DNA from 3 places in the Neobacillus sp. D3-1R genome. Region 2 is predicted to be linked to each of the others. Evidence: predicted binding sites of a transcription regulator. Region 2 holds the regulator's gene; each other region holds the start of a gene.

Region 1 (6,182 bases), 470 kb from region 2:
ATGTTGGCCGTTCAGTACACCTTTTTTGAAGCTATCCGACAATCCAATGCGGCAACAGCAACAATTTTACAGTATCTTGCACCAATGATGATCTCTGTTTACTTAGCAATAAAAGCAAAACGATTGCCGAACTCGACGGAAATGGTCGCGGTAGTATTAGCGCTTGTTGGCACATTTCTACTTGTAACACAAGGGAATATTCATAGCCTATCGATTACAAGAACGGCATTGTTTTGGGGACTAATTTCAGCTTTAGCTCTTGCCTTTTATACACTAAATCCGATTCAGCTACTTGCAAAATATGGTTCCACAATTGTAATCGGGTGGGGGATGTTAATCGGAGGAATTAGCTTCAGTTTTGTTCATCCTCCATGGAGTTTCCAGGGTGAATGGTCATTAAGCTCGTTCTTTGGGGTAACATTTGTCGTCATCTTTGGAACCATTATTGCTTTTTATTGTTACTTAGAAAGTTTACATTACATCAGTGCAACAGAAACCAGCTTACTTGCCTGTATCGAACCTTTATCCGCTGCGATACTATCAGTCGTTTGGCTAAATGTAAGCTTCGGTCTTGCAGAATGGCTGGGAACAGGCTGTATTATTGGTACCATTATTATTTTATCACTTGTAAAAAATAAATAATCTTATCGTTTAGCCTAAGCAAACATTTCACAAAAATAGGGAGAGGGTTCTAATGAGTAAAGCTGTGTTAGTTTATCGTGGTGAATATTTAGAAAGTACACATGATGTTCATGTAGCCGTTGTGAATGCAGAAGGTGAATTGTTGTATTCTTATGGGGATCCCAATCGATTTACGTTTCCTCGTTCCTCAATGAAGCCATTTCAAGCAGTACCATTAGTTGAATCTGGAGCAGCTGAAGCATTTAACTATTCAGCTGCAGAAATTTCACTTAGCTGTGCGTCCCATAGTGGAGAACCATTCCACCGTGAAACTGTATTAGATATTCTGCACCGAGTAGGGCTTGAAGAAAATCATCTCCAATGTGGTACCCATATTCCAAGAGATATGGAAAGCTATCACCAGCTTATTCGTGAAGGAAAAGAGCTCTCACCTGTATTTAGTAATTGTTCAGGGAAACATTCGGGTATGTTAGCGACGACTGTATATATGAAGGAAGATGTAAATACATATCGAGAAGTAGCTCATCCGCATCAGCAAAGAATTTTAGAAGCAATTGAACAAGTCTGTGATTTTCCGAAAGAACAAATTCAAATTAGCGTGGATGGATGCGGTGTACCTGTTCACCAGCTTCCATTAAAAAATGTAGCGCTTGGTTTTGCTAGATTAGCCAAACCGGAGGCGTTTACAGAAGGTAAAAGAGCTCAAACGTTAAGTACAATTCGTGATTCAATGATCAAGCATCCAGAAATGGTCGGTGGGACGAAACGTTTTGATACTGATTTAATGAAGGTTTACAATGGCCGAATTGTCGCCAAGGCCGGTGCAGAAGCAGTCCAATGTCTAGCAGATCTAGAAACCGGAATTGGAATTGCCATTAAAGTGGAAGATGGAACGCCACGTGCAACGAGTGTCGTGACAATGGAAGTTTTAAAACAATTAGGAATCGGAAACGAAGAAATGTTTGCCGAGCTCGAAGAATATGTCCATGTACCAGTTTTAAATGCCAGACAGGATAAGATTGGTGTTGTAAAGGCTAACTTTCAATTAGAAAAAGCGATACAAGAAGGTAAATAATAGATAAAATATGCCAGGTCTAGGAATTTCTATGGACCTGGCATTTTTATTAGTTATGCGTTATTTTCAACCGCTTTTATGTTTTTGAAAATGGTTTTACGGATGTAAGGAACGACCCAACGGTCTAAACCGAATTGACCAGCGTTGACACCAGCGAATAGAATGATTGCTCCAAGGAATAAGTCAGTTGGGATATGAGATACAGTACCAGCTAAGAAGAAGGCAAAGTTCATCATTAAGCCGAAGAACATCGCTGCTGTTGTTAAGCATCCTAAGAGTAATCCTAAACCAACTAAGAATTCTCCAAGCGGAACAATAGTATTAAAGATATCAACATTCGGTAAAGCGAAGCCTTTTAAGAAGCTTACATACCAGCCATAAACTAGACCACCATCTGGACCTTTTACTGGATTTGCGACAGCATTTGCTAAATATCCAGAAGCGTCAAAACCTCCAGTAAGCTTATGCAAACCAGCTGTTAACCAAGAATATCCTAAATATAAACGAATGACTGCTAATAGACCTGCGGCAATTGTATTTTCTCTTAACCATTTCACTAACATGTGAAACATCTCCTTAGTAAAAAATGAATTAATAATGATTACACTGTAAATATAGCAAACTTTTATTTGTAAAAGTTAAGTTTGTGCAATCATTCACATATATGTAAAATCATTTTGAACAACTTATGAACGTTAATAATGTTGGGGTGTTGTTAATCTCAATTGATAGGTTAGGTAATGAAGCTGAAGCAGATCAGTGTTAGGAAAAGCAATTTATGAAGAACATATGTATAGTGAAACTGAAAAGATTTGTAATTCATTGAGCTTATGAAGAACAATTTTGGAAAGAAAGTGGTGAGAAGTGTTGTTCATCGGGCTTATGAAGAACAACTTTGCTGCTGAAATGGTAAGGATTGTTTTTCATTGGGCTTATGAAGAACAACTTTGCTGCTGAAACGGTAAGGTTTGTTTTTCATAGGACACACGATCCGTTATTTTGCAAAAACGATGGCTTTTTTAATGATTATCGGACTATGGTTCCGTTATCGTATCTAAAGTATGCCTTTTTCCGATGAAATATTGTGAATAACGGAACCTGAGTCCGATACACTAGGAAAAAACATCTATATAACCGGAATAACGGAACCTGTGTCCTATCCTTTAACATAGCCTTATCGAGTATCGGTAAAATGGAAAAATTAACTAACGTTTTATATACTAATATAAAGGAGTGTGGAAATGTTGAAAAAAGGATTGTTGGGAATTGGAGTTTTTGTGTTAGTAATTGTTATCATTGGCGGCATGTTAATGTCAAGTTATAACAACTTTGTGAGTTTGGAAGAGAATGTAGATCAATCTTATGCTCAAATTGAGAATCAGCTTCAAAGAAGACTGGATTTAATACCAAATCTCGTGAATACGGTTAAAGGATATGCTTCCCATGAAAAAGAAGTTATCGCCTCTATTTCAGATGCTCGTGCAAGATTAGCAGGTGCTAAAACAGTCGAAGAAGAAGCTACTGCAAATGCAGAACTATCGGGGGCATTAAGCCGATTGCTGGTAGTTGTTGAAAATTATCCAAATTTAAAAGCAGACCAGCAATTTACTCAATTAATGGATGAACTGTCAGGTACAGAAAATAGAATTGCCGTGGCTCGAAAGGATTATAATGATCAAGTTGCGGTCTATAACAAAAGAGTGAAACAATTTCCTGGAGTGATTATAGCTAATATCACTGGATTTGATGAAAAACAATATTTTAAAGCAGACCCTAAAGCAACTGAAGCACCAGAAGTGGACTTTGGAGGCAATGGTGGATGAGAATCAATAGGGTAGTCAGCTTTCTTCTAGTCGTTTCCTTTTTCCTTTTTGTAAACGGAAATGCACTTGCTAAGGAAATAACTATTCCAAATCCAGTTGGGGATATTTACGTCCAAGACTTTGCCAATGTATTAAGTGAAACCGAAAGAGCTGAGTTAAGAAACTGGGGCCGAGAGGTTGAAAATCGTACAACTGCACAAATTGCTGTACTGACAGTGGATTCAATTGAGGACTATTCTATCGAGGAATTTTCAAATGAAGCTTTTCGAAAATATAGACTTGGTAGTCAAAAGGAAAATAATGGTGTGTTATTAGTTTTGGCTATGAATGATCGAAAAGAAAGAATTGAAGTCGGATATGGGTTAGAAGGAAGACTTCCAGACGGAAAAGTAGGTCGGATTCTAGATGAATATACCGTTCCACTTTTACAAAAACAACAGCCCAACCAAGCTATATTACAAACGTATAAAGTGTTAACATATGAGGTCCTACAAGAATACGGGATAGATGCAAAGGAAATCTTTGGACCGTCTTCGCCAAGTTTGGATCAGCCGCAGATGAGTAATTCAGGAAACAATGGATTAGGTATACCTACCTGGCTCATCATCCTAATTGTAGTGGTTTTGATTTTTCTTGATTTTAAGTTTTTTGGTGGCACGCTTACGTATTTTATATTATCGATTTTGTCTCGTGGTGGTGGACGAGGCGGCGGTGGTGGTGGATCACGCGGTGGAGGCGGTGGTTCATCAGGTGGTGGCGGTGCCAGCAGGGGATGGTAAAGTTCGTGCCTATGATGAACATTTTGTTGCCATCAAGGAGAGATTTATTTATCAAAAAGCGGGCACCATCCAATTGGATGGTGCCTGCTCTCTTATAGTTAAGCGTTATTTGCAACTGCTTTATTATTTTTGAAAACTGTTTTACGGATGTAAGGAATCACCCAGCGGTCTAAACCGAATTGACCAGCGTTGAAACCAGCGAATAGAATGATTGCTCCAAGGAATAAATCAGTTGGGATATGAGATACAGTACCAGCTAAGAAGAACGCAAAGTTCATCATTAAACCAAAGAACATCGCAGCTGTTGTTAAGCAACCTAAGATTAGTCCTAAACCAATTAAGAATTCTCCAAGAGGAACGATGGTGTTGAAGATATCAACATTCGGTAGAGCGAAGCCTTTTAAAAAGCTTACGTACCAACCGTATACTAAACCGCCATCTGGACCTTTTACTGGATTTGCTACTGCATTTGCTAAATATCCAGAAGCATCAAATCCTCCAGTAAGCTTATGCAAACCAGCTGTTAACCAAGAATATCCTAAATATAAACGAATGACTGCTAATAGACCTGCGGCAATTGTGTTTTCTCTTAACCATTTCACTAACATGTGAAACATCTCCTTAGTAAAAAATGAATGAATAATGATTACACTGTAAATATAGCAAACTTTTATTTGTAAAAGTTAAGTTTGTGCAATCATTCACATATCTGTAATATCATTTTGAACAACTTATGAACGGTAATGTTATAGAATTTTTTAATTGCTTTGTTGGTAATGAAGTTGGGTGGATCGGTATTGTCTGGAGAAGCCACGAATTTACTTATGAAAAACAATTCTGGAAAGAAAATGGTGAGATAAGTTGTTCATCGGGCTTATGAAGAACATTTGTTATGCGAAACGGAAGAGAATTGTTGTTCATAACATAGTCTCTTCAATAAAATGGGCACCATCCAAATGGATGGTGCCCGACCTCATATAGTTAAGCGTTATTTCCAACAGCTTTTTTATTTTTGAAAACAGTCTTGCGGATGAATGGAATCACCCAGCGGTCTAAACCGAATACACCAGCGTTGAAACCAGCGAAGAGAATGATAGCTCCAAAGAATAAGTCAGTAGGAATATGAGATACTGTTCCGGCTAGGAAGAAGGCAAAGTTCATGACAAGTCCGAAGAACATCGCTGCTGTTGTTAAGCATCCTAAGATTAAGCCTAAACCAACTAAAAACTCACCTAGTGGAACGATCGTGTTAAAGATATCAACATTTGGTATTGCGAAACTCTTTAAGAAGCTTACATACCAACCATAAACCATGCTGCCATCTGGACCTTTTACTGGATTGGCTACGGCATTTGCTAAGTAGCCAGATGCATCAAATCCTCCAGTTAGCTTATGAAATCCTGCTGTTAACCAAGAATACCCGATGTATAAACGAATAACCGCTAAAAGTCCTGCTGCGACTGTGTTTTCTCTTAACCATTTCACTAACATGTGAAACACCCCTTAGTTTTTAAAAAGTTTTAATATGATTTCTACTACACTGTTAATATATCAATTTCTTCGAGGAAAAAGTGGGAATTTCTTACACATTCACATTTCTGTAAAATCATTATGAACAACTTATGAACATTAACACTGTTTAAGTATTGTTAATATGCAAAAGACGTAGGAAAACCCCAATATAAAGGGGTTTTTTGTTTTGGGAAAATAAAAAAGGTGCCAATTCCTAAGATGATTTTTAAAAAATCTTAAGAAAATCATAAGAAATTCGCTAGGGGTTTCTTCATTTTTGTTGGATAGAATTGGATTTGTAAATGAGAGGGGAGTTTAATTTGTTGACATTAAATGGTACACAAAGACTTC
Region 2 (6,182 bases):
AAAGGATACTCATCCCATAATTCGTTTAACACTCTTTTATTGGAAGATAGTTCAGCTTGTTCCTGGTCATAGTAACCAATCGTTACATTCGAACCGAAGCGAACTCCTCCTGATATAGCAGGAAGTTTTTCAATAATTGTTTTTAATAGAGTAGATTTCCCAACACCATTTGGACCAACTAAAGCAACGCTTTCACCACGAGTTAATCGTAAGGAAAGATGGCTGGCTATCGCATCGTTCTGATAACCGATCGTTAAGTCTTCTAGATGAAGAACCTCATTTCCGCTTTGCCTCTCTATTTCAAAGCTAAAGGAAGCCGATTTTTCATCTCCCTTTGGACGGTCCATCCGTTCGATCTTTTCAAGCTTTTTTCGACGAGACTGTGCTCTTTTGGTGGTAGATGCCCTTGCCAAATTCTTTTGAATGAAATCCTCTAATTTTGCAATTTCATCCTGCTGTTTTTCAAATAACTTCAAATCTCTTTCATATTGCTCAGCCTTTTGATCGAGATAGGAGCTATAGTTTCCAACAAATTTTTGAATTTGTCGGCGGGACATTTCATATACCTGTGTGACCACTTTGTCTAAGAAGTAACGGTCATGCGAGACAATCAGAATGGCTCCATCATAGGTTTGTAAGTATTGTTCCAGCCAAGACAACGTATCGATATCTAAATGGTTAGTAGGCTCGTCCAATATTAAAATATCAGGCTTTGTTAAAAGTAGCTTCCCTAAGGCAAGTCTTGTTTTTTGCCCTCCACTTAAGGTAGCTATTTTGGTGCTATAGTCGAAGGTCTGGAAGTTCAATCCATGAAGAACAGAACGAATATCTGCCTCGTATTGATAACCACCGGATTCCTTAAATTTAACCTGAAGGATATCATATTCCTTTAAAACACGTTCATATTGAAGAGAATCTTCTAAAACAGAAGGGTCGGACATTTTTTCCTCAAGAAGGCGCAGTTCTTTTTCCATTCGTTGTAATGGTATAAAGACTGTCAGCATTTCTTCCCATATGGAGAGACTGGATTCTAGTCCAGTATTTTGAGCGAGGTAACCAATGGTTACTTCTTTTGGTTTTATAATATCTCCAGAATCAAAGCTCATTTGACCAGAGATGATTTTTAAAAGAGTCGATTTACCCGCACCGTTTCGTCCAACAAGGGCTACCCGATCTCGAGTTTGAATTTCTAGCTTTATATTCGATAAAATAGTTTCAGCACCAAAATGTTTTGATAGTTGATTTACTTGTAATAAAATCATCATTATTCACCTCTTACCTACACCAAGTGTATCCTAATCTGATGGTATCGGCAATCATCAGTAATATATGTGAAGAAAATTACAATCGTCTTAACAAGTAGGATAAAAATGGTGTATATTAAATGAGAGAGGAGCTATCAAATGGCAGAATTTACGCATTTTAATGAAGAAGGCCGAGCAAAAATGGTAGATGTCAGTAATAAGCCAGAGACCGTGCGAACGGCTGTTGCTCAATCTAGTATTCGATTAAATAAAGAGATTTATGAAAGAATTACCAATCAGACCATGAAAAAGGGAGACGTCTTAGCTGTCGCACAAGTAGCAGCCGTCATGGCTTGCAAAAAGACATGGGACATTATTCCGATGTGTCATCCGATACCGCTGACAGGAATTGATTTAACTTTTTCTTGGGAAGCCGTGGAAGATGATTATATATTACATATTTATGCTACTGTTAAAACCAAAGGAAATACGGGAGTGGAGATGGAAGCGCTCACAGCTGCATCCGTTTGTGCCTTAACCGTTTATGATATGTGCAAAGCGGTGGATAAAGGGATGGTCATTGGACCAACCTTCCTTGTCGAAAAAACAGGCGGCAAAAATGGTGACTTTAAGAGGATTGAACCAGTTAAATAAACGTTATAAATAGTCAAGGTAGGGGATGGGATGGTAAATGAATAATGAAACGATGAAGATACCACAAGCGACGGCAAAGAGATTGCCGTTATATTATCGATTTTTAAAAAATTTACATTCATCTGGAAAGCAGCGTGTTTCTTCAGCTGAACTTAGTGAGGCGGTAAAAGTTGATTCCGCAACGATTCGAAGAGACTTTTCGTACTTTGGTGCCTTGGGGAAAAAGGGCTATGGATATAATGTTAATTACTTATTATCTTTTTTCTCAAAAACCTTGGACCAAGATGAATTAACCAAAGTGGCTCTCATAGGTGTTGGAAACCTGGGAACAGCTTTTTTAAACTACAATTTTTTAAAAAATAATAATACTAAAATTGAACTTGCGTTTGATGTAGATAAAGGAAAAGTGGGGACAACCATCGGAGATGTCAAGGTATATCATATGGATGAACTTGAGGAAATCATCGTAAAGTCAGACATTCAAGTAGCCATTCTTACGGTCCCAGCTCCTGTTGCCCAAAGTATTACCGATAAACTCGTTAACGCAAATGTAAAAGGAATATTAAATTTTACACCAGCACGATTAGATGTACCGAATTCTATTCGGGTACACCATATTGATTTAGCAGTCGAACTACAATCGTTAATCTATTTCTTAAAACATTACTCGACAGATGAAGAGGAATAAAAAATGAGTCCATTAGGCGGACTCATTTTTTTTTGAATGTTTTTTTGAGTTTGTAATGGATGGCGATCATTTTTATCCCTGATCCTACGTCAAATGTAGCAAGAATGACTAATAGATAAGAGAAAAAGCCCCAGCCATCCTCTTGGACATTTTGAATAGCAAAATACGTAAATAAACTACCTAGCAAAATATATAGGATGCCGGAGCCAAAAGGTGAATATCTCATAAAATCCTCCAAATCATTTTAAAAAAATGAAATAAAGCTTTGAACTTTTTCCGCTTCTTGTATCATTTTTTCGATATCTTCTTTGAAAACAGATTGAATTAACACAACAAATGTATTCATGGCTACATGGGCAAACATGGGAACCCAGATTCGTTTCGTCTTTACATATAGGAAGGCAAAGGTAAAGCCCATAGCCGAGTAAAGCAGTGTATGTTCAGGCTCTGTGTGGGCTAATGCAAAGATAACCGAGCTGATAAGGGCAGATAGGAAAAAATTAAAACGTTTGTAAAGTGAACCAAAGATGATTTTTCGAAAGACGATTTCCTCTAAAATAGGTCCTAATACGGAACTAACAATAATCACAAGAGGGAACGTTTCAATAATCTTAATAATTTGTTTCGTGTTTTCCGAACCCATTTTAATTCCAAGCATATTTTCAATATTTGCAGCAAGCGATTGTGAAATTAGGGCTAAGAAAATACCGATGAAAGCCCAAAGCAAGGACCTTTGAAATGACATCGTATGGCTTCTATCTAATTGATCGGATTTCATTTCTTTTCTTAAAATAAAAAGTACAATCAGTGTCGTGATAGAAAAACTAATGAGGAGCCAATAAGATACATAAACCATTTTCCAGTTGGCAGGGGTATTTCCTAAAAATTTTCCTGTTAGTGTGAGGAGCGGAATCCCTAAAACACTGGAAAATTGCATGCCGATGTAGACAATGATGATAATCCAATATTCTTTTTTCAACGGTTTGATCTCCTTTACTTCTACTCTACAATTACATTTTACGCATAAAAGACCGTTTGTATCAATTAGAACTACTTCATTTCATCATAATCAAGAATAAAAGAAAAGACACAGGCTTATACTTATATAGTTGTGTCTAGAATAGGCATAGAAACCTTGTCTAATTTCGTCGAGATTTTCTTTTGAAAATTTTATGCATGATACTTGCAAAACAAATGAAGATTCATTAATATATAAAATGTGTTAGCACTCATGACTAGAGAGTGCTAATAAATTAAAAATTACATAATTTATTGAGGAGGTTATTTTTAATGTTAAAGCCACTAGGAGATCGCATTGTCATTGAGCTTGTTGAGGCAGAAGAAAAAACTGCAAGCGGTATTCTTTTACCGGATTCTGCGAAAGAGAAGCCTCAGGAAGCAAAGGTTGTTGCTGTAGGTACTGGCCGAGTTCTTGAGAATGGTGAGCGTGTTGCGTTAGAGGTTTCAGTTGGAGACCGCATTATCTTCTCAAAATATGCTGGTACAGAAGTTAAGTATCAAGGTACTGAATACTTGATTATCCGTGAAAACGATATTCTTGCTATTGTAGGTTAATAAATACCACTGAGATTTCATAATAGACATTAAAAAATCAGGGAGGTTTTACTAATGGCAAAAGAAATTAAATTTAGTGAAGAAGCACGTCGCGCGATGTTACGCGGGGTTGACGCTCTTGCAGATACAGTAAAAGTTACTTTAGGACCAAAAGGTCGTAACGTTGTTCTTGAAAAGAAATTCGGTTCTCCACTTATCACTAATGATGGTGTAACAATCGCTAAAGAAATCGAATTAGAAGATGCATTCGAAAACATGGGTGCTAAGCTTGTTGCTGAAGTTGCAAGCAAAACAAATGATGTTGCTGGGGACGGAACTACAACAGCAACTGTTTTAGCTCAAGCGATGATTCGTGAAGGTTTGAAAAACGTTACTGCTGGTGCGAACCCAATGGGTATCCGTAAAGGTATCGAAAAAGCAGTTGAGGCAGCTGTTAATGAATTAAAAGAAATTTCTAAACCAATTGAGAACAAAGCTTCTATCGCTCAAGTTGCAGCTATCTCTTCTGCTGATGAAGAAGTAGGTCAATTAATCGCAGAAGCAATGGAACGCGTTGGTAACGACGGTGTTATCACAATCGAAGAGTCTAAAGGCTTCACAACTGAATTAGATGTAGTAGAAGGTATGCAATTTGATCGTGGATACGCTTCTCCATACATGGTAACTGATTCTGATAAAATGGAAGCTGTTTTAGACAATCCATATATCTTAATTACAGATAAGAAGATTTCTAGCATTCAAGAAATCCTGCCAGTTCTTGAGCAAGTAGTACAACAAGGTAAACCATTATTACTAGTTGCTGAAGACGTAGAAGGTGAAGCACTTGCTACTTTAGTAGTAAACAAGCTTCGTGGAACATTCAATGCTGTAGCTGTTAAAGCTCCTGGCTTTGGTGACCGTCGTAAAGCAATGCTTGAAGATATCGCTGCATTAACTGGCGGTGAAGTGATCACTGAAGAGTTAGGCCGTGACCTTAAGTCTGCAACAATCGCTTCTTTAGGACGCGCTTCTAAAGTGGTTGTAACGAAAGAAAACACAACAATTGTTGAAGGTGCTGGTGAGCCGGCAGCTATCTCTGCTCGTGTAAACCAAATCCGTGTTCAATTAGAAGAAACAACTTCTGAATTTGACCGTGAAAAATTACAAGAACGCCTTGCTAAATTAGCAGGTGGAGTAGCGGTAATCAAAGTTGGAGCTGCTACTGAAACAGAATTAAAAGAACGCAAACTTCGCATTGAAGATGCTCTAAACTCAACTCGTGCTGCAGTTGAAGAAGGTATCGTATCTGGTGGTGGGGTTGCTCTTCTAAACGTATACAGCAAAGTTGCTCAATTACAAGCTGAAGGCGACGTAGCTACAGGTATCAATATCGTACTTCGTGCAATGGAAGAACCAGTTCGCACAATTGCTCACAATGCAGGTCTAGAAGGATCTGTTATCGTTGATCGCTTAAAGCGTGAAGAAGTTGGAACAGGCTTCAACGCTGCTACTGGCGAGTGGGTAAACATGATCGAAGCTGGTATCGTTGACCCAACTAAAGTAACTCGTTCTGCATTACAAAACGCTGCATCCGTTGCTGCAATGTTCTTAACAACTGAAGCAGTTGTGGCTGACAAGCCAGAACCAGCTGGTCAAGGCGGCATGCCTGACATGAGCGGCATGGGTGGAATGGGCGGCATGATGTAGGCTTTAAGCCTTCATCTTGAGAAATAGTTAATACTGTTTTTCACTCATTTTGTGAACTAGTCATGTAAATGATTTTTGTCTAAAGTATAGACTACTTCCTAATTACAAGGAGGTAGTCTTTTTATGTTGTTAAAATTTGCTTTTCAAGACTTTTTGGATGACAGGCGTTTCAAGAACACAACCAAGACAAACATAAGAAATTACTAGTGCATTGATAACAGGTAGTAATGTGAAAGACATTAATTACAGTCACATTAAACAATATTTATGGGAGAGCCAAGAGAAAGGGAATCAAGCGGGAACAATTAACACAAAACTTATGAGGATTAGGCCAT
Region 3 (6,182 bases), 370 kb from region 2:
TCAAAAAGGAAGGGGGGTATCGTTCGAAATGATACCCACCACCTTTTTTTATTTTTTAGGCTTAACTAGGAAGTAGCCTGTCATTTCTTGGTGTAATGCTGAACAGAAATTTGTACAGTATAGCGGGTAGGTACCAACTTTATTTGCTGTAAATTCAAGGGTATTGGTTTGACCTGGTTGAACCTCCATGTTTAGGTTGTAACCATTGATAGCAAATCCATGGGTAATATCCTGGTCAAAGTCAATATTGGTTAAGTGAATGAATACTTTATCTCCTTCATTAACTTCAATGGTATCTGGACGTTTTGCTTTTGCATCAAAGATGAATTTTGAACGCATCGCAATACCGTAAACGTGAACCTCATTGCCTTTACGAACAATTTTTGTATCATCCTGTTTGTATACAGCGTCTGGATTCTTTTCATCTTTTGGATAAACGGTAATCGTCTTAATTTTGTCAGCCTTAATCATTTGCGCATAGTGTGGCTCTGGGTTAACTGGAGCAGATTGAACGACTTCCATTTTTCCGCTGATATCAATTAATTGCATAGATTCTGGATGAGAAGGGCCTACAGATAAATAGCTATCTTTCGCAATTTTGTTTAATGCCACTAACCATTTACCATCTGGAGCAACAGTGTCGCCTTCAGCTGCTACAGAGTGACCTGGTGAATATTGAACAGGCACACGGTCTAATGTTTCACCTGTGTTCGGATCCCATTTGACAATTTCGGATGAAATGAACATCGTTGTATAGGCCATACCTTTTTCATCAAACTGTGTATGAAGAGGCCCAAGGGCATTTTCAGGGTTAACTTCTCTTTCCATAACAGATTCATACTTTAAGATTGGAATCCCATTACGTTCGCCCGCGAAATCTTTGTTTTCAACCGCTTTGAAGGCTTTTTCAAAAGAGAAGACCGTCATTGTTGGTGCTAGTTTTCCGGAAGCGATGAAGCGTGTTCCATCTGGAGTTACGTCTACACCGTGTGGTGATTTTGCAACTGGTACTAAGTAAATTCCACCTTTTTGCTTTTCAGGGAAAATCATTTTTTGGCCAGTTACAGTGTCGTACTTACCATCTGCAACCATTTTCTCAAGCTCTTTCCAGTTGAAAAGAACGATAAAGTCACGGTCAGCTTGTGATGCGTTGATTTCTAGGTTTGTTGTCGCTTCTTCTGTGTTGTAAGTTGTCATGACAGCCCAGTCACCAGACATCTTTTTACCAGCATCAGATAAGTCATAGGACCAAGGTGGAAGTGCCACTTGATAGGCAATACTTAGCTTTTCTGTCTTTTCATCAAAAGTAACCGCAGACATAACGCCACGATACTTGCTGCTATAGTCATCTAAAGGTGCATATTCTTGGCCAACTGGTACCGCAAAGCGTGTTGGTAAGAACATGTACTCAGTATTCTGTGTAACGAATGCAGCACAGTGTGGACCGCTTGTGTTTGGTACTCTAATAATGTCACGTGTTGTAAATGTTTCTAAATTCATCACGGCTGCACGGCTATTCCCTACATCCGTTGCAAACATGTACTTACCATCATAATCACCATTTGTTTCTGAAAAAGCAGGATGGTGAAGGTCACCCCATGTATAATCACCCATCATTTCTTTCGAGTGTTTATCAAATCCGTACCCCGTTGCGGAGTCTGGTGAAAATACTGGAATGGTTCGAATGTGACGCATGGACGGAACACCGTAAATGAACATTTGACCTGAGTGACCGCCTGATGCAAATAAATAATAGTCATCTTTTTCGCCGAATGGCACATACACCTTTTCTGCATTGCTTTTGTTCGAGTTATCCTTTGCAGCCTCACCTTTTGGTCCTGGGGAGAAATCTGCGAAGAATACGGTTGCTGCCATTAGCCCGGCCACTAAACCGGATGCTGCAGGAATCCATTTCTTCATTAAACAAGCACCACCTTCATTAATTTTTTATGGTAAAAATAGGGTTACTTAGATGCAGCTTCTTTTAATAGGTCCAACACTTGAGTGATTTCATCATCAGTCAGTGGGTTACCACCAATAACACCTGACATTACAGCGGATGTTGGTTGCTTTAAAAATTCGTTGATTGGCTTACCATGTTTACCTTCTACGTTGTTAAACGCTTGAGAGAGGTCAGGACCTACGGCACCACCTTTAATATTTAAGGCTCCAACAGAGTGGCACTGTAAGCAGCCTTTTGCCGCTAAGATTCCGCCATCGGTAGAAACCTCTGTTGCTTCTTCGGTGTCTTTATTTTCAGATTCAGCTTCGTTTTCGGTGGCTTGTGTTGTATCGGGTGAAGCTACCTTTTGGTCATTGCTAGATTGACCGCCAATTACTTCAAAGCCGATATATCCTAGGCCTAACCCCAACAATGCACTGATGACAAATTGAATAATCGCCTTTTGCACTTTTTTCCCTCCTGTAATTAGAATTACACTATTATCCTAATGGGTAGAGGGGTTGAGAAAATGTGATTATTGTCACGTTTGTGGAGGTGTTTGTGAAGATTCTGTGTGCCTTCTGTGAAGAAACTGTGAAGAGCTAATTTTTTGGGGGATTTAGCTTTATTTGTATATTTTGTGAACAATATCACTACATAATTGAAAGATGTCCGTTACTATTTTTATAAGGGTATCAGTAACGGAGGTGGAGATATGGGTCAGTTAGAGCGCATTAGTCCGCATTTATCAATGATTCCATTTGCAGAAATGGAGCCTTTTATGAGAAAGATCGAGATTTTTAAGAACTTGCCAACTAGTGTTTTGGCTGGAATCGTCAAGAGGACACAACGGTTTGAATATAAAAAAGGCCAGCGGATTATTGTAGAAGAATCGAAGGCAGAAGGAGTCTTTTTCATCTTAGCTGGTTCCGTAAAGTTAACAAAACAAAATGAACATGGAAATGAAATTATCGTCTGTATTAAAAAGCGTGGCGATATTTTTGCAGAGGCTTGCTTGTTCAATCAAAAGAATAACTGTTATCCTGCGACCGCCGTCATGCTTGAAGACGGGGAAATTGTTTTTTTAAACAAAAGAGAATTAGAAAATGAACTATTAAGCCAACCGGAACTGGCGATTGAGATGATTCGTTATATGAGCGAGCAGCTGCAGGATTTCACTTCTACGTTAAGGGACATTGCCTTGTTGGACGTGTATACCAAAACGGTCCGAACATTGGAAAAGCTGGCAGAGAAATTTAGGGGCGAAGGATATACACGCCACAATATTGAAATTCCATTGAATGTCCAGGAATTTGCCACCGTGGTAGGGGTATCACGCGAGAGTATTAGTAGAGTGTTTTCGAAGCTAAAGAAGGACGGTTTAATCGATTTACGCGAACGAAAGATTATTATTTTAGATTGGTGCCTGTTTTGTGCGTTGATTAAGCCGGGGTATTGATTTGATAGTTAGGGGATGGGAGAGTGACCTGGGGGGGTTGCTCTTTTTTTTGTTTGGGGCGGGGAGGTGGTGGGTGATTAATTTACAGTTTTATCTAGAGTTGTGACAAAGTCGGAAACATCCCTAATTTATACGGATAACTGGCTAAAAAAGTCGGATAACTTGTCCAGAAAGTCGGATACCTCGGTGACAAAGTCGGAAACACGGCAAAAAAATCAATTTACAGAGTGGAGAGATGAAAACATAGTTAAAAACACCAGGTAATTTGTACTTCGAATACACACTGAATGTGTGAAAGTCGTAAAATTGTCACTTTTTTAAGCAGTTACTGATAGGAAAGCGACCACTTTTTATGGAAACTCTACTAAAACTAAAAAAGAGGTGATTGTCTTTATGTCTTTGTTTTTAAAAGAGAGGTTAATTCCGCTCAAAATACTGTTACTAGAGGTAATATTAAGGAGATTACCGCTGAATCATCCTAAAAGAAGTTTGATAGAAAAAGAACTCTATCGGCGGAAGGCGGGATGGTGGGGAGAAAATGAAGTAGATAAGAAATTAAAGCTCATGAACCACGATAAGTATTTTATTCTTGCTGATCTTCGTCTACCAAATGGCGATACTTTTTTTCAAATTGATACATTATTACTTACGACGAGGTTCGCCCTTATTATTGAAGCGAAGACCATTTCTGGTACCCTGTATTTCGACCTTGATAACCATCAGCTTATTCGGAAAAATAACGATGGTACTACTGAAGGTTTTGGCGACCCTGTTTCCCAAGCTAGATTCCACCAACAACAATTAAGAGAGTGGCTCCTAAAACACAAACTCCCCCTATTCCCAATTGATTTCCTCATAATTATCACCAATCCAAGTACTATTTTTCACCTAACACCTCCGGGACATCCTTTTGCGAAAAAAATCCAAAGTATTTCTGGGCTAACTTGGGAAATTGATAAACTCGAAGATTTTTACCAAAAAGAGGTAATCAGCGAAAAGGAAATTCGTAAAATAGGTAAAGCCCTTATCAAAGATCATACCCCTTTAACCTCTGAAATTCTCCAACAATATGATATTTCCAAGTCAGAACTATTAACAGGTGTCCAATGCCCAGACTGTCAGTCACTTCCGTTAACCTATCATAGAGGGAAATGGCATTGCCCGAATTGTAAGGGCGCCTTCAAAGATGCTCACCTGCCAGCTCTTCAAGATTATGCACTTCTTTATAAGCCTACCATTACAAATTCTGAATTCCGAGAGTTTCTCCATATACCAAACCCATATATGGCAACAAAAATGTTAAAAGAGTTGGATGGAGAAGTTTCAGGCATTAATAAGGGGAGGGTCTATCACTTAAAATACTAGAATTGTTTTTTTGGGGAGAGTGTGCAGTTGTAAGATATTGTAAAAGTTGTGACAAAGTTAGTAATAATGAGGATTCAATAAGATATATTGGGGAAATAGTCAGATAAAACGCTAAAACAGTCAGATATATCACGAAATGCGTCAGATAAAATTTTTAGTGAACTTCATATTACCTTTTTTTGGGAAAAAAGCAGCCCTGCGCAAACCGCAGGGCCACCTATTTAAAATTTATAGGTCCAAAAGCGTTCGTTTTGGATCCAGTTTAGGATTTGTTCGTCACCTTTTTCGAGTTTTTCCTCGAGTTCAGCTGCCATTTGCTCCGTTTGGGAGCGGTGTGCGCGTAGGCAAGCGAGCTTCTGAGGTAAAACGTCGGAAATTCGGTTAATGATGTCTGGTTTTCCTAGCTCCTGCTCACAGCCTTTAGCAAAAGCGACGCAATGAAGCTTGGGACGCTGTTCTTCCTGCAGTAATTCTACCGCTTTTACCACTGCTGCCCCACAGGCTTCATGGTCCGGATGTACAGAGTAGCCAGGGTAGAAGGTAATGACAAGAGATGGCTTTAACTCTTCTAATAAAGAGGACATCATCCCAACTAATTCGTCTTCTTTGATGAATTCGACGGTTTTATCGCGAATGCCCATCATGCGTAGATCGGTAATTCCAATCGCAGCCGCCGCTTCCTGAAGTTCTCTTTTTCGAACATGCGGTAACGTCTCACGGTTTGCGAAAACAGGGTTTCCCATATTTCTGCCCATTTCACCTAAAGTGAGGCAAGCGTAGGTTAAAGGGGTCCCATTATTGATATAGGTAGCGATGGTTCCAGATACACCAAATGCTTCATCATCTGGGTGTGGAAAAACCACTAGCACTTGTTTTTCTTTTTCCATGGGTGATGCACTCCTTTCTATCGGTTATTCAAAAGGGGTTTGACTGATTTCAAGGGCAACAGCGAGTTTCCCTTTAAAGTCATGCCCCGCCAGTAAGAGGCGTCCTTTTTCGTCAACGGTGTAGTGGGTAATGCCTTCTGCATATATCCAGCCTAGTGGAATTTTAATCCCGACACGGTACGGTCCAGGGCCGGTAATCTTTCCGTATTCTAACTCTACTTGTGCATTGCGAATATAAGCACCAGAAGAGAAAAATGATTCATCGTTGTGGGTAGCGTAAGCGCCATTCGTCGTTTCCAAATGGACATAAACGGATTGGTTTGAAAATTGGTCGATTGCTTTTTGTACAAGCTCTTTGTTCACTATTTCCACGTTTTTCCCTCCTATTCTAACGGGATATTTCGTCTATATGAGCGTATTTACTAATCACAATAAATTATAACAATAATTTTTTCACAAACAAAATTTCGTGTACTCAAAGTTTAAACTTTTTCATTCTCATGCAGCCGAATCTACAATCATGGTTAAG

Evidence for each region. The regulator Rex, encoded in region 2, represses fermentation and respiration genes when NADH is low (regulators of the CRP and FNR family bind a similar motif). The targets are predictions, from matches to a motif close to TTGTGAAATATTTCACAA.
Region 1: the regulator Rex is predicted to act here: its motif matches at 2,362-2,379, upstream of ACSBPO_RS02565 (DoxX family membrane protein).
Region 3: the regulator Rex is predicted to act here: its motif matches at 2,581-2,598, upstream of ACSBPO_RS21650 (cytochrome C).

What each region holds. Positions count from the first base shown of each region.
Region 1 covers NZ_CP197471.1:513,099-519,280, forward strand. Annotated here, with positions in the region: gene ACSBPO_RS02555 (DMT family transporter) at 1-642, shown strand, start outside; gene ACSBPO_RS02560 (asparaginase) at 695-1,717, shown strand; gene ACSBPO_RS02565 (DoxX family membrane protein) at 1,771-2,280, opposite strand; gene ACSBPO_RS02570 (LemA family protein) at 2,959-3,540, shown strand; gene ACSBPO_RS02575 (TPM domain-containing protein) at 3,537-4,319, shown strand; gene ACSBPO_RS02580 (DoxX family membrane protein) at 4,418-4,927, opposite strand; gene ACSBPO_RS02585 (DoxX family membrane protein) at 5,301-5,810, opposite strand; gene ACSBPO_RS02590 (class I SAM-dependent methyltransferase) at 6,152-6,182, shown strand, end outside.
Region 2 covers NZ_CP197471.1:44,103-50,284, forward strand. Annotated here, with positions in the region: gene ACSBPO_RS00280 (ABC-F family ATP-binding cassette domain-containing protein) at 1-1,262, opposite strand, end outside; gene moaC (cyclic pyranopterin monophosphate synthase MoaC) at 1,404-1,898, shown strand; gene ACSBPO_RS00290 (redox-sensing transcriptional repressor Rex) at 1,936-2,586, shown strand; gene ACSBPO_RS00295 (YdiK family protein) at 2,609-2,812, opposite strand; gene ACSBPO_RS00300 (CPBP family intramembrane glutamic endopeptidase) at 2,831-3,565, opposite strand; gene groES (co-chaperone GroES) at 3,877-4,161, shown strand; gene groL (chaperonin GroEL) at 4,216-5,847, shown strand; gene ACSBPO_RS00315 (hypothetical protein) at 6,077-6,182, shown strand, end outside.
Region 3 covers NZ_CP197471.1:4,318,684-4,324,865, reverse strand. Annotated here, with positions in the region: gene nosZ (Sec-dependent nitrous-oxide reductase) at 49-1,920, opposite strand; gene ACSBPO_RS21650 (cytochrome C) at 1,965-2,411, opposite strand; gene ACSBPO_RS21645 (Crp/Fnr family transcriptional regulator) at 2,658-3,401, shown strand; gene ACSBPO_RS21640 (NERD domain-containing protein) at 3,795-4,766, shown strand; gene bshB2 (bacillithiol biosynthesis deacetylase BshB2) at 4,988-5,653, opposite strand; gene ACSBPO_RS21630 (YojF family protein) at 5,678-6,025, opposite strand.